Pseudorhizobium banfieldiae: one gene and its partners. The protein of the gene in region 1 binds, or shares a complex with, the protein of each later gene. Links are inferred from orthologs where the notes say so. Each region holds a gene or a part of one and is shown in the gene's direction. Other genes may lie near its edges.

What was found.
Region 2: the proteins of accD (region 1) and accC are in contact, whole or in part, in a solved structure (PDB 8UXZ), measured with the Escherichia coli proteins. The link is inferred for Pseudorhizobium banfieldiae from one-to-one orthologs.
Region 3: the proteins of accD (region 1) and NT26_RS16410 are in contact, whole or in part, in a solved structure (PDB 8UXZ), measured with the Escherichia coli proteins. The link is inferred for Pseudorhizobium banfieldiae from one-to-one orthologs.

Annotation. Positions count from the first base shown.
Region 1 is NZ_FO082820.1:3,792,929-3,796,041, forward strand. What follows is about bases 156-3,113. They hold accD (acetyl-CoA carboxylase, carboxyltransferase subunit beta), read left to right. Parts: upstream 156-1,159; coding sequence 1,160-2,068; downstream 2,069-3,113. Other genes in these bases: trpB (tryptophan synthase subunit beta), read left to right, coding at 156-280; trpA (tryptophan synthase subunit alpha), read left to right, coding at 282-1,121; NT26_RS18360 (bifunctional folylpolyglutamate synthase/dihydrofolate synthase), read left to right, coding at 2,095-3,113. Outside these bases: more of trpB, read left to right, coding at 1-155.
Region 2 is NZ_FO082820.1:1,319,368-1,322,379, reverse strand. Bases 7-2,863 are described here. They hold accC (acetyl-CoA carboxylase biotin carboxylase subunit), read left to right. Parts: upstream 7-690; coding sequence 691-2,037; downstream 2,038-2,863. Other genes in these bases: NT26_RS06360 (DUF2155 domain-containing protein), read right to left, coding at 2,665-2,863; aat (leucyl/phenylalanyl-tRNA--protein transferase), read left to right, coding at 2,045-2,662; accB (acetyl-CoA carboxylase biotin carboxyl carrier protein), read left to right, coding at 209-682; aroQ (type II 3-dehydroquinate dehydratase), read left to right, coding at 7-181. In the rest of the region: more of aroQ, read left to right, coding at 1-6; more of NT26_RS06360, read right to left, coding at 2,864-3,012. UniProt on the Escherichia coli protein: This protein is a component of the acetyl coenzyme A carboxylase complex; first, biotin carboxylase catalyzes the carboxylation of the carrier protein and then the transcarboxylase transfers the carboxyl group to form malonyl-CoA.
Region 3 is NZ_FO082820.1:3,365,655-3,368,737, forward strand. What follows is about bases 86-3,013. They hold NT26_RS16410 (acetyl-CoA carboxylase carboxyltransferase subunit alpha), read left to right. Parts: upstream 86-1,036; coding sequence 1,037-1,990; downstream 1,991-3,013. Other genes in these bases: xerD (site-specific tyrosine recombinase XerD), read left to right, coding at 86-996; NT26_RS16415 (L,D-transpeptidase family protein), read left to right, coding at 2,166-3,013. Outside these bases: NT26_RS23015 (hypothetical protein), read left to right, coding at 1-46; more of xerD, read left to right, coding at 52-85; more of NT26_RS16415, read left to right, coding at 3,014-3,083. UniProt on the Escherichia coli protein: Component of the acetyl coenzyme A carboxylase (ACC) complex. First, biotin carboxylase catalyzes the carboxylation of biotin on its carrier protein (BCCP) and then the CO(2) group is transferred by the carboxyltransferase to acetyl-CoA to form malonyl-CoA.

The DNA of each region.
Region 1 (3,113 bases):
CGGCCTCGATTATCCGGGCATTGGACCCGAGCATTCCTGGCTGAAGGACATGGGTCGCGTTGAATACGTGCCGATCATGGATGACGAGGCGCTTGCCGCCTTCCAGATGCTGACCCGCACCGAAGGCATTATCCCGGCACTGGAGCCGAGCCATGCGCTCGCGGAAGTCATCAAGCGCGCGCCGAAGATGGACAAGGACCAGATCATCGTAATGAACCTCTGCGGCAGGGGCGACAAGGACATCTTCACCGTCGGCAAGATTCTCGGAATGGGCCTCTGACATGACCGCACGCATGGACAAGAAATTCGCTGACCTGAAGGCCGAGGGCCGCCCGGCGCTCGTCACCTATTTCATGGGCGGAGATCCGGACTATGATACGTCGCTGGCGATCATGAAGGCGCTGCCGGCGGCCGGGGCCGACGTGATCGAACTCGGCGCGCCATTCTCCGATCCGATGGCCGATGGCCCGGCGATCCAGCTGGCCGGCCAGCGGGCGCTCAAGAATGGCCATTCTCTGAAGAAAACGCTGCAGATGGCCCGCGATTTCCGCAAAAACGACAATACGACGCCGATCGTCATCATGGGCTACTACAACCCCATCTACATCTACGGCGTCGACCGCTTCCTGGAAGACGCGCTGGAGGCGGGGATCGACGGTCTTATCGTCGTGGACCTTCCGGCGGAAATGGACGATGAGCTCTGCATCCCGGCGCGCAAGAAGGACATCAACTTCATTCGCCTGACGACACCGACCACCGACGACCGGCGCCTTCCGAAGGTGCTGACCAACACCTCCGGCTTCGTCTACTATGTCTCGATGACCGGGATTACCGGCTCTGCTCTGCCTGATCCGTCGAAGATTGCGGGTGCCGTCCAGCGTATCAAGAAGTCCACCGACCTGCCGGTCTGCGTCGGATTCGGCGTCAAGACAGCCGAGCATGCGCGGCTGATCGGTGCCTCGGCGGATGGCGTCGTGGTCGGTACGGCGATCGTCAACCAGGTCGCCACGTCGCTCGACAAGGATGGCCGGGCGAGTGCCGACACGGTGGAATCGGTAACCACCTTTGTTCGCGGCCTTGCAACCGGCGTGCGGTCAGCGCGACTTGTCGCCGCCGAATAGTTTCCCACATAGGGCGCAGTTTATCAGGAGTAAGCCACGTGAACTGGATCACCAACTACGTCCGGCCGCGGATCAATTCCATGCTTGGCCGCCGTGAGGTTCCGGACAACCTCTGGATCAAGTGCCCGGAAACGGGTGAGATGGTCTTTCACAAGGACCTGGAAGAGAACAAGTGGGTTATCCCCGCTTCCGGCTATCACATGAAGATGCCGGCCAAGGCGCGCCTGACGGACCTCTTCGATGGCGGCGTCTTCGAATCGCTTCCCCAGCCCAAGGTTGCCCAGGATCCGCTGAAGTTCCGCGACTCAAAGAAGTACATCGACCGTCTGAAGGACAGCCGCCTGAAGACCGAGCAGGAGGACACAATCCTCGCCGGCCTCGGCCAGGTGCGCGGCGTGAAGCTTGTCGCGGTGGTTCACGAGTTCAACTTCATCGGCGGTTCGCTAGGCATGGCAGCGGGCGAGGCGATTGTGAAGGCGTGCGAGCGTGCAGTCGCTGAAAAATGCCCGCTGGTGATCTTCCCGGCCTCCGGCGGCGCCCGCATGCAGGAAGGCATCCTGTCGCTGATGCAGCTGCCGCGGACCACAGTCGCGGTCGACATGCTGAAGGAAGCCGGCCTGCCTTACATAGTCGTGCTGACCAACCCCACCACCGGTGGCGTCACTGCATCCTACGCCATGCTCGGCGACATCCATATTGCCGAGCCGGGTGCCGAAATCGGCTTTGCCGGCAAGCGCGTCATCGAGCAGACGCTCCGCGAAAAGCTGCCGGAGGGCTTCCAGACGGCCGAATACCTGCTGGAGCACGGCATGGTAGACATGGTCGTCAACCGCCATGATCTGCCGGATACGCTTGCCACGCTTCTGAAGATCCTGATGAAGACGCCCGCAGCCAACGATGATTCGGCTGAAGTCCTGGCGCTTGCCCCCGTGGCAGCGAGCGCCTGAGTCCATAGAGACGCTGGATCGGCGGGATGAGTGCAATGAATATTCCCGCCGTCAGCGCGGCCGAGCAGGAGATCGAGAAGCTGATGGCCCTTCACCCGAAGGGTTTCGACCTGTCGCTGGACAGGATCAGGCGGCTTCTGGAGGCGCTGGATAGCCCGCACCGCAAGCTGCCGCCGGTGATCCATATCGCTGGAACGAACGGCAAGGGTTCAGCAACGGCCTTCTGCTCCGCGCTGCTGGAGGCGGTCGGTCTTGCCGTCCATGTCCACACCTCTCCGCACCTCGTCAACTGGCATGAGCGCTATCGAATCGGCGTCAAGGGCGGCCGGTCGCGAATCGTCGAAGACGACATGTTCGCCGAAGCCCTGCGGCGGGTGGCGGCCGCCAATGCCGGCCAGACCATCACCGTTTTTGAGATTCTGACCGCGGTGACCTTCCTGCTCTTCTCCGAGCAACCGGCCGATGCCGTCATTCTCGAAGTTGGTCTCGGCGGTCGCTTCGACGCCACCAACGTCGTCGAGAGACCGGCGGTTTCGGTGATCATGCCCATCTCTCTCGATCATCAACCCTATCTGGGAGATCGGGTCGAACTCATCGCTGCGGAGAAGGCCGGCATCATGAAGCGCGGCTGTCCGGTCGTGATCGGCAAACAGGAATACAGCCCGGCGCTGGACGTGCTGGTCGAGAGCGCCGAACGGCTTTCCTGTCCCATGGCTGTCTACGGGCAGGACTTCTCAGCCCATGAAGAGTTCGGTCGCCTGATCTACCAGGATGAGTTTGGTCTCGCCGACCTGCCGCTGCCGCGGTTGCCGGGGCGCCATCAGATCGCCAATGCAGCAGCCGCCATTCGCGCGGTAAAGGCAGCTGGTTTTGCACTGACGGATGCGATGATCGAGAAGGCCATGGCGACTGTCGAGTGGCCGGGCCGCCTGCAAAGGCTCACAGAAGGCCGCCTCCTGGAACTGGCGCCGAAGGATGCGGAAATCTGGGTTGATGGTGGCCATAACCCCGGTGCCGGCGAGGTCATCGCCGAGGCGATGGCAGG
Region 2 (3,012 bases), 2.5 Mb from region 1 along the record:
GCACGATGCCATCAAGGCAATAACGGTGCCCGTGATAGAAGTGCACATTTCCAACGTTCATGCGCGCGAGGAATTCCGTCATCACTCGAGGATCGCGCCGGCATGCAAGGGCGTGATCTGCGGCTTCGGCCCGACCAGCTACATCCTGGCGCTGCACGCCTTGAAAAGCATCACTGACTGACAAGATAACAGAACAATAGGAATTGCCATGTCTGAGAAGAAGAACGGTATCGACAAGGGATTGATCCGCGATCTCGCGAACATCCTCAACGACACCGACCTCACCGAGATCGAAGTCGAGCAGGACGATCTGCGCATCCGTGTCTCCCGCGCATCGGCAACGCATTACGTTCAGGCGCCGATCGCCCACCACGCCCCTGCTCCCGCAGCAGCGCCCGCCGCGGCCGCCGCAGCGCCGGCAGCGGCAGCGCCAGCCGCCCGTGACAACAGCAACGCGGTCATGGCCCCCATGGTCGGCACCGTCTACCTCTCCCCGGCCCCGGGTTCCCGCCCGTTCATCGAAGTCGGTGCGACGGTCAAGGAAGGGCAGACCCTTCTCATCATCGAAGCGATGAAGACCATGAACCAGATTCCCGCCCCGCGCTCCGGCAAGGTGACGGAAATTCTGATCAACGATGCGCAACCGGTCGAATACGGCGAGCCGCTCGTCGTCATCGAATAGGACCGCCAATGATCTCGAAAATCCTCATAGCCAATCGCGGCGAGATTGCGCTTCGCGTCCTGCGCGCGTGCAAGGAACTCGGCATCGCGACCGTCGCAGTCCATTCGACTGCGGACGCCGATGCCATGCATGTACGGCTGGCCGACGAGAGCGTCTGCATCGGCCCAGCGCCGTCGCGTGACAGCTATCTCAACATCCACCAGATCGTCGCGGCCTGCGAAATCACCGGCGCGGACGCCGTTCACCCAGGCTACGGCTTCCTGTCGGAGAACGCCAAGTTCGCCGATATCCTCGAGGCGCATGGCATAACCTTCATCGGACCGACGGCCGAGCATATCCGGCTGATGGGTGACAAGATCACCGCCAAGCAGACGGCAGTCGAACTGGGAATTCCCGTCGTTCCCGGATCGGATGGCGAGGTGACATCGGAGAACGTGCTGGAGACGGCGCGCAAGATCGGGTTTCCGGTGCTGATCAAGGCTACGGCTGGCGGCGGCGGCCGCGGCATGAAGGTGGCCAAGACGGAGGACGATCTTCAGGAGGCCTTCGATACGGCACGCTCGGAAGCCGCAGCCGCTTTCGGTAATCCGGCCGTCTACATGGAGAAGTATCTCGGCAAGCCGCGGCACATCGAAGTGCAGGTCGTTGGTGACGGGGAAGGCAATGCCATCCATCTCGGCGAACGCGACTGCTCGCTGCAGCGCCGCCACCAGAAGGTCTGGGAAGAGGCAAATTCCCCTGCCCTCAACGTCGAGCAGCGGATGAAGATCGGCCAGATCTGCGCCGACGCCATGAAGAAGATGAAATACCGGGGCGCCGGGACCGTCGAGTTCCTCTACGAAAACGGCGAATTCTACTTCATCGAGATGAACACGCGTCTTCAGGTCGAGCATCCGATCACCGAGGCGATCACCAACATCGATCTGGTTCACGAGCAGATTCGTGTCGCTTCCGGTGCCGGCCTTTCGGTGACCCAGGATGAGATAACCTTCTCGGGCCACGCCATCGAGTGCCGCATCAATGCCGAGGATCCGCGCACCTTCGTGCCGTCGCCCGGCACTATCACGCATTTCCACGCCCCCGGTGGGCTCGGCGTGCGCGTCGACTCGGGTGCCTATGCCGGATACAAAATCCCGCCCTATTACGACAGCCTCATCGGCAAGCTTATCGTGCACGGCCGTACCCGGGTGGAGTGCATGATGCGTCTGCGCCGGGTTCTCGACGAGTTTGTCGTGGACGGCGTGAAGACGACCCTCCCCCTTTTCCAGGATCTGGTGTCCAATCAGGATATCGCCAACGGCGACTATGATATCCATTGGCTGGAACACTATCTGGCGCATCACAAGGCGCATTAGGAGGGACATGGTCGGGCGGCGCGGCAGATATTATCCGGCAATCACACCGGATATCCTTCTGCGCGCCTATTCCATCGGCCTTTTTCCGATGGCGGAATCCGCGGACGACCCGGAGATCTTCTGGGTCGAGCCGGAGGTGCGGGGTGTACTCCCCCTCGACCAGTTCCACGTCTCCCACAGCCTTGCCAAGAAGCTGCGCAGGGAACCCTTTGACATCCGCTTCGACAGCGCGTTTGAGCAGGTCATCGAAAAATGCGCCGAGCCTGCCGGAGACCGTCCGAGCACCTGGATCAACGCTACCATCCGCAAGCTCTATTGCGAGCTTCATGCCATGGGCCATGCCCATAGCGTCGAGGCGTTCGAGGGCGCAGAGCTCGTAGGAGGGCTTTACGGCGTATCCCTCGGCTCTGCCTTCTTCGGCGAGAGCATGTTCTCCCGGCAGACGGATGCCTCAAAGATCTGCCTGGTACATCTGGTCGAGCGACTGAAGGCGGGAGGCTTCACGCTGCTCGACACCCAGTTCACCACCGAGCATCTCAAGACCTTCGGCGCCATCGACATCCCGAAGGACAATTACCTGGAGAAGCTGAAGAATGCGGTGGAGTCGCCGCATCTGAAATTCTAGGTTCAGTTCGTGGCTTCCGGAGCCGGAACGTCCGATTCCTGCTTGCAGCCGGTCAACCAGACGTCATAGATCGGATGCTCCACGGCGTTGAGGCCCGGGCTGTCTGCGAACATCCAGCCGGTGAATATCCGCCGGATCTTGCGGTCGAGCGTGATCTCGTCCACTTCGATGAAGCCGTCCACCCTTTGCGCTTCCGTCTCGTCGCGCGAATAGCAGACCTTCGGCGTTACCTGCAGCGCGCCATACTGGACCGTTTCATCGATATAGACGTCAAAGGTTGTGATGCGACCGGTGATCTTGTCAATGCCAGCGAAGACCGCGACGGGATTGGAGATGCGAGCCGCCGAGAC
Region 3 (3,083 bases), 430 kb from region 1 along the record:
CGTGCGGGTTCCGTCGGAGCGCCTGAACCCCGCCCCTCAGGAATAGTCGGCATGGCCGACCTCTCTCACGCCCACATCGAGGCCTTTCTCGAGATGATGAGCGCAGAGCGTGGCGCCGCCGGCAACACACTCGCGTCCTATCAGCGGGACCTCGATGACCTCCATTCCTTCCTGGCGGCAAAGAAGGTCTCCCCCATCACCGCCGGCAGCAGGGATCTCAGCGCCTACCTTTCGGACCTCGGGAAAAAGGGATTTGCCCCCAGCTCCCAGGCGCGCAGGTTGTCGGCGATGCGGCAGTTCTACAAGTTCCTCTACGCGGAGGGCCTTAGGGGCGACGACCCGACATCCACCCTGGACAGCCCAAAGAAACGCAGGGCGCTGCCGAAAACCATGAGCGAGGACGACGTTACGCGTCTTCTGGAGCAGGCGGCACGAGAGGCGGATGATCCATCGCCGGGCCAGTATGTCCGTCTTCGCATGCTGGCCCTGCTCGAACTCCTCTACGCCACCGGCATGCGCGTCAGCGAGCTCGTCTCCCTGCCCGCCCGCGTCCTCAGCCAGGAGGGCCGCTTCCTGATTATCCGGGGTAAGGGCAACAAGGAACGGCTCGTCCCGCTTTCGAAATCCGCGATCCACGTCCTGCAGCGATACGGGCAGGCCCGGCAGGCGGAACTGGCGGAAGCAGGCGACAACCCTTGGCTTTTCCCTTCGCCAGGAAAGGACGGGTACCTGCCGCGCCAGGTCTTTGCCCGCGACCTGAAGGCGATTGCCGCACGCGCCGGACTTAGAGCCGCCGCAATTTCACCGCACGTCATGCGCCACGCGTTCGCGAGCCACCTCCTGCAGCACGGAGCGGACCTGCGCATCGTTCAGGAACTGCTCGGTCACTCCGACATTTCCACCACACAGATATACACTCATGTGCTCGAAGAACGGCTGAGGCAGTTGGTGCAGACGCACCACCCCCTTGCAAAAACCGGCGAAAACCGGGAATAGAAGGCCGCCGCCAAGCCAGAATGATCGGAACACGGATCTCATGCAGACTTATCTCGACTTCGAAAAGCCTATCTCAGACCTCGAGGGGAAGATCCACGAACTGAAGAAGCTTGCCGCTGAAGACGAGAGCATCGACACATCCGAAGAGATCGCGAGACTTGAAGGACGCGTTCGCGAAGCGACCGAAGAGATCTATTCAAAGCTGAACGCCTGGCAGAAGACCCAGGTAGCGCGTCATCCCCAGCGCCCGCATTTCGTCGATTATGCGTCGCATCTGCTGACCGACTTCACACCGCTCGCGGGCGACCGAGGTTTCGGCGAGGATGCGGCGATCCAGGCCGGTCTCGCACGCTTTCGCGGACAGCCTGTCGCGGTGATCGGCCAGGAAAAGGGCCACGACACGAAGAGCCGCCTCAAGCACAATTTCGGCAGCCCTCGTCCGGAAGGCTATCGCAAGGCGATCCGCGTCATGGAAATGGCCGACCGCTTCGGTTTGCCGATCATCTCGCTGGTTGACACCGCAGGCGCCTATCCGGGTGTCGGGGCGGAGGAACGTGGACAAGCGGAAGCAATCGCCCGTTCCACTGAAATGTGTCTTGCAGTGCGCGTTCCCATGGTCTCGGTCGTCATCGGCGAGGGCGGTTCCGGCGGAGCCATCGCCATTGCGACAGGCAATCGCGTCTACATGCTCCAGAACGCGATCTATTCGGTGATTTCGCCCGAAGGTGCGGCATCCATCCTGTGGCGGGATTCGACCCGTGCCAAGGAAGCCGCCACCAATATGCGGATCACGGCGGAAGACCTGAAGGAGCTAGGCATCATCGACGACATCATCCCCGAGCCCGTCGGCGGCGCTCACAGGGATCCGCAAACGGTTATCACGGCTACCGGGAATGTCATTGAAGAGGCCTTGGCGGAACTCGGCAAACTGTCGGGCGACGAGGTGCGCGCGGCACGGCGCCAGAAGTTCCTCCAGATCGGCCGTAACCTCTGAAGGGTGCAGTCTTAGCTCAATTTGGCCACATTGCTGATCAGGGTGGCACTTAGCCGCAGTTTTGCTATACAGACGGGGACGAGCGGTTAAGAAGATGTAAAGATTACCGCTTCATTATCGCTGCTGTTACGCAGATACTTATGTCCGCAATACACAGTCACGTGGTCCTATGCCGATGCGCCTGAAAAACATCGCTCTCGCTCTCGCACTCGCGACTGCCCTTGCAGGCTGCAATGATACTCTCGACTCCGTCGACGTGTCCAAGATCAAGAACAAGGTCGAGCACCCCCTGCCCTCGCGCATTGTCGCTGAGATGCAGAAGAAGAACATGCCGCGCACGTCGCCGATCATGATCCGCATCTTCAAGGAAGAAGGTGTCCTGGAGGTCTGGAAGGCGAAAGCCGACAACCGCTTCGACATGATCTCGAGCTACCAGATCTGCGCGTGGTCGGGAAAGCTGGGCCCGAAGAAGAAGGAAGGCGACAGGCAGGCACCCGAAGGCTTCTACAACCTGACGCCGGCGCATCTCAATCCAAACTCCAAGTACTTCCTCGCCATCAATACCGGCTTCCCGAACCGTTATGACCAGGTCAACGGCCGGACCGGTTCCAACCTGATGATCCACGGCGCCTGCTCCTCGTCCGGATGCTATTCGATGACCGACGAGCAGGTTCTGGAAATCTATGCCTTTGCGCGCGACGCCTTCAAGGGTGGTCAGTCCGCCGTGCAACTGCAGGCCTTTCCCTTCCGGATGACGGCGGAAAACATGGCCCGCCACCGTGGCAGCGAGCACTACGACTTCTGGCAGATGCTGAAGACCGGCTACGACAACTTCGAGGTGACGAAGCGTCCCCCCGAGGTGAATGTCTGCGAGAAAAAGTACGTCTTCAACCAGCAGGTCGAGGGCGCAGCGACCTTCAACGCAGCGGCAGCCTGCCCGCCGATGTCGACACCCCCGGGCTTGATGGCCGCTCTCGCATCCCATCAGCAGAGCTACGAAGTTGCCTATGCGAAGGCCGTCAAGAAGCTTGACGGCATGGTCTGGTACGAGCCCTCCGAAGCCGAGCGAAAGGCCGTGGTTGCCGAGAAGCGC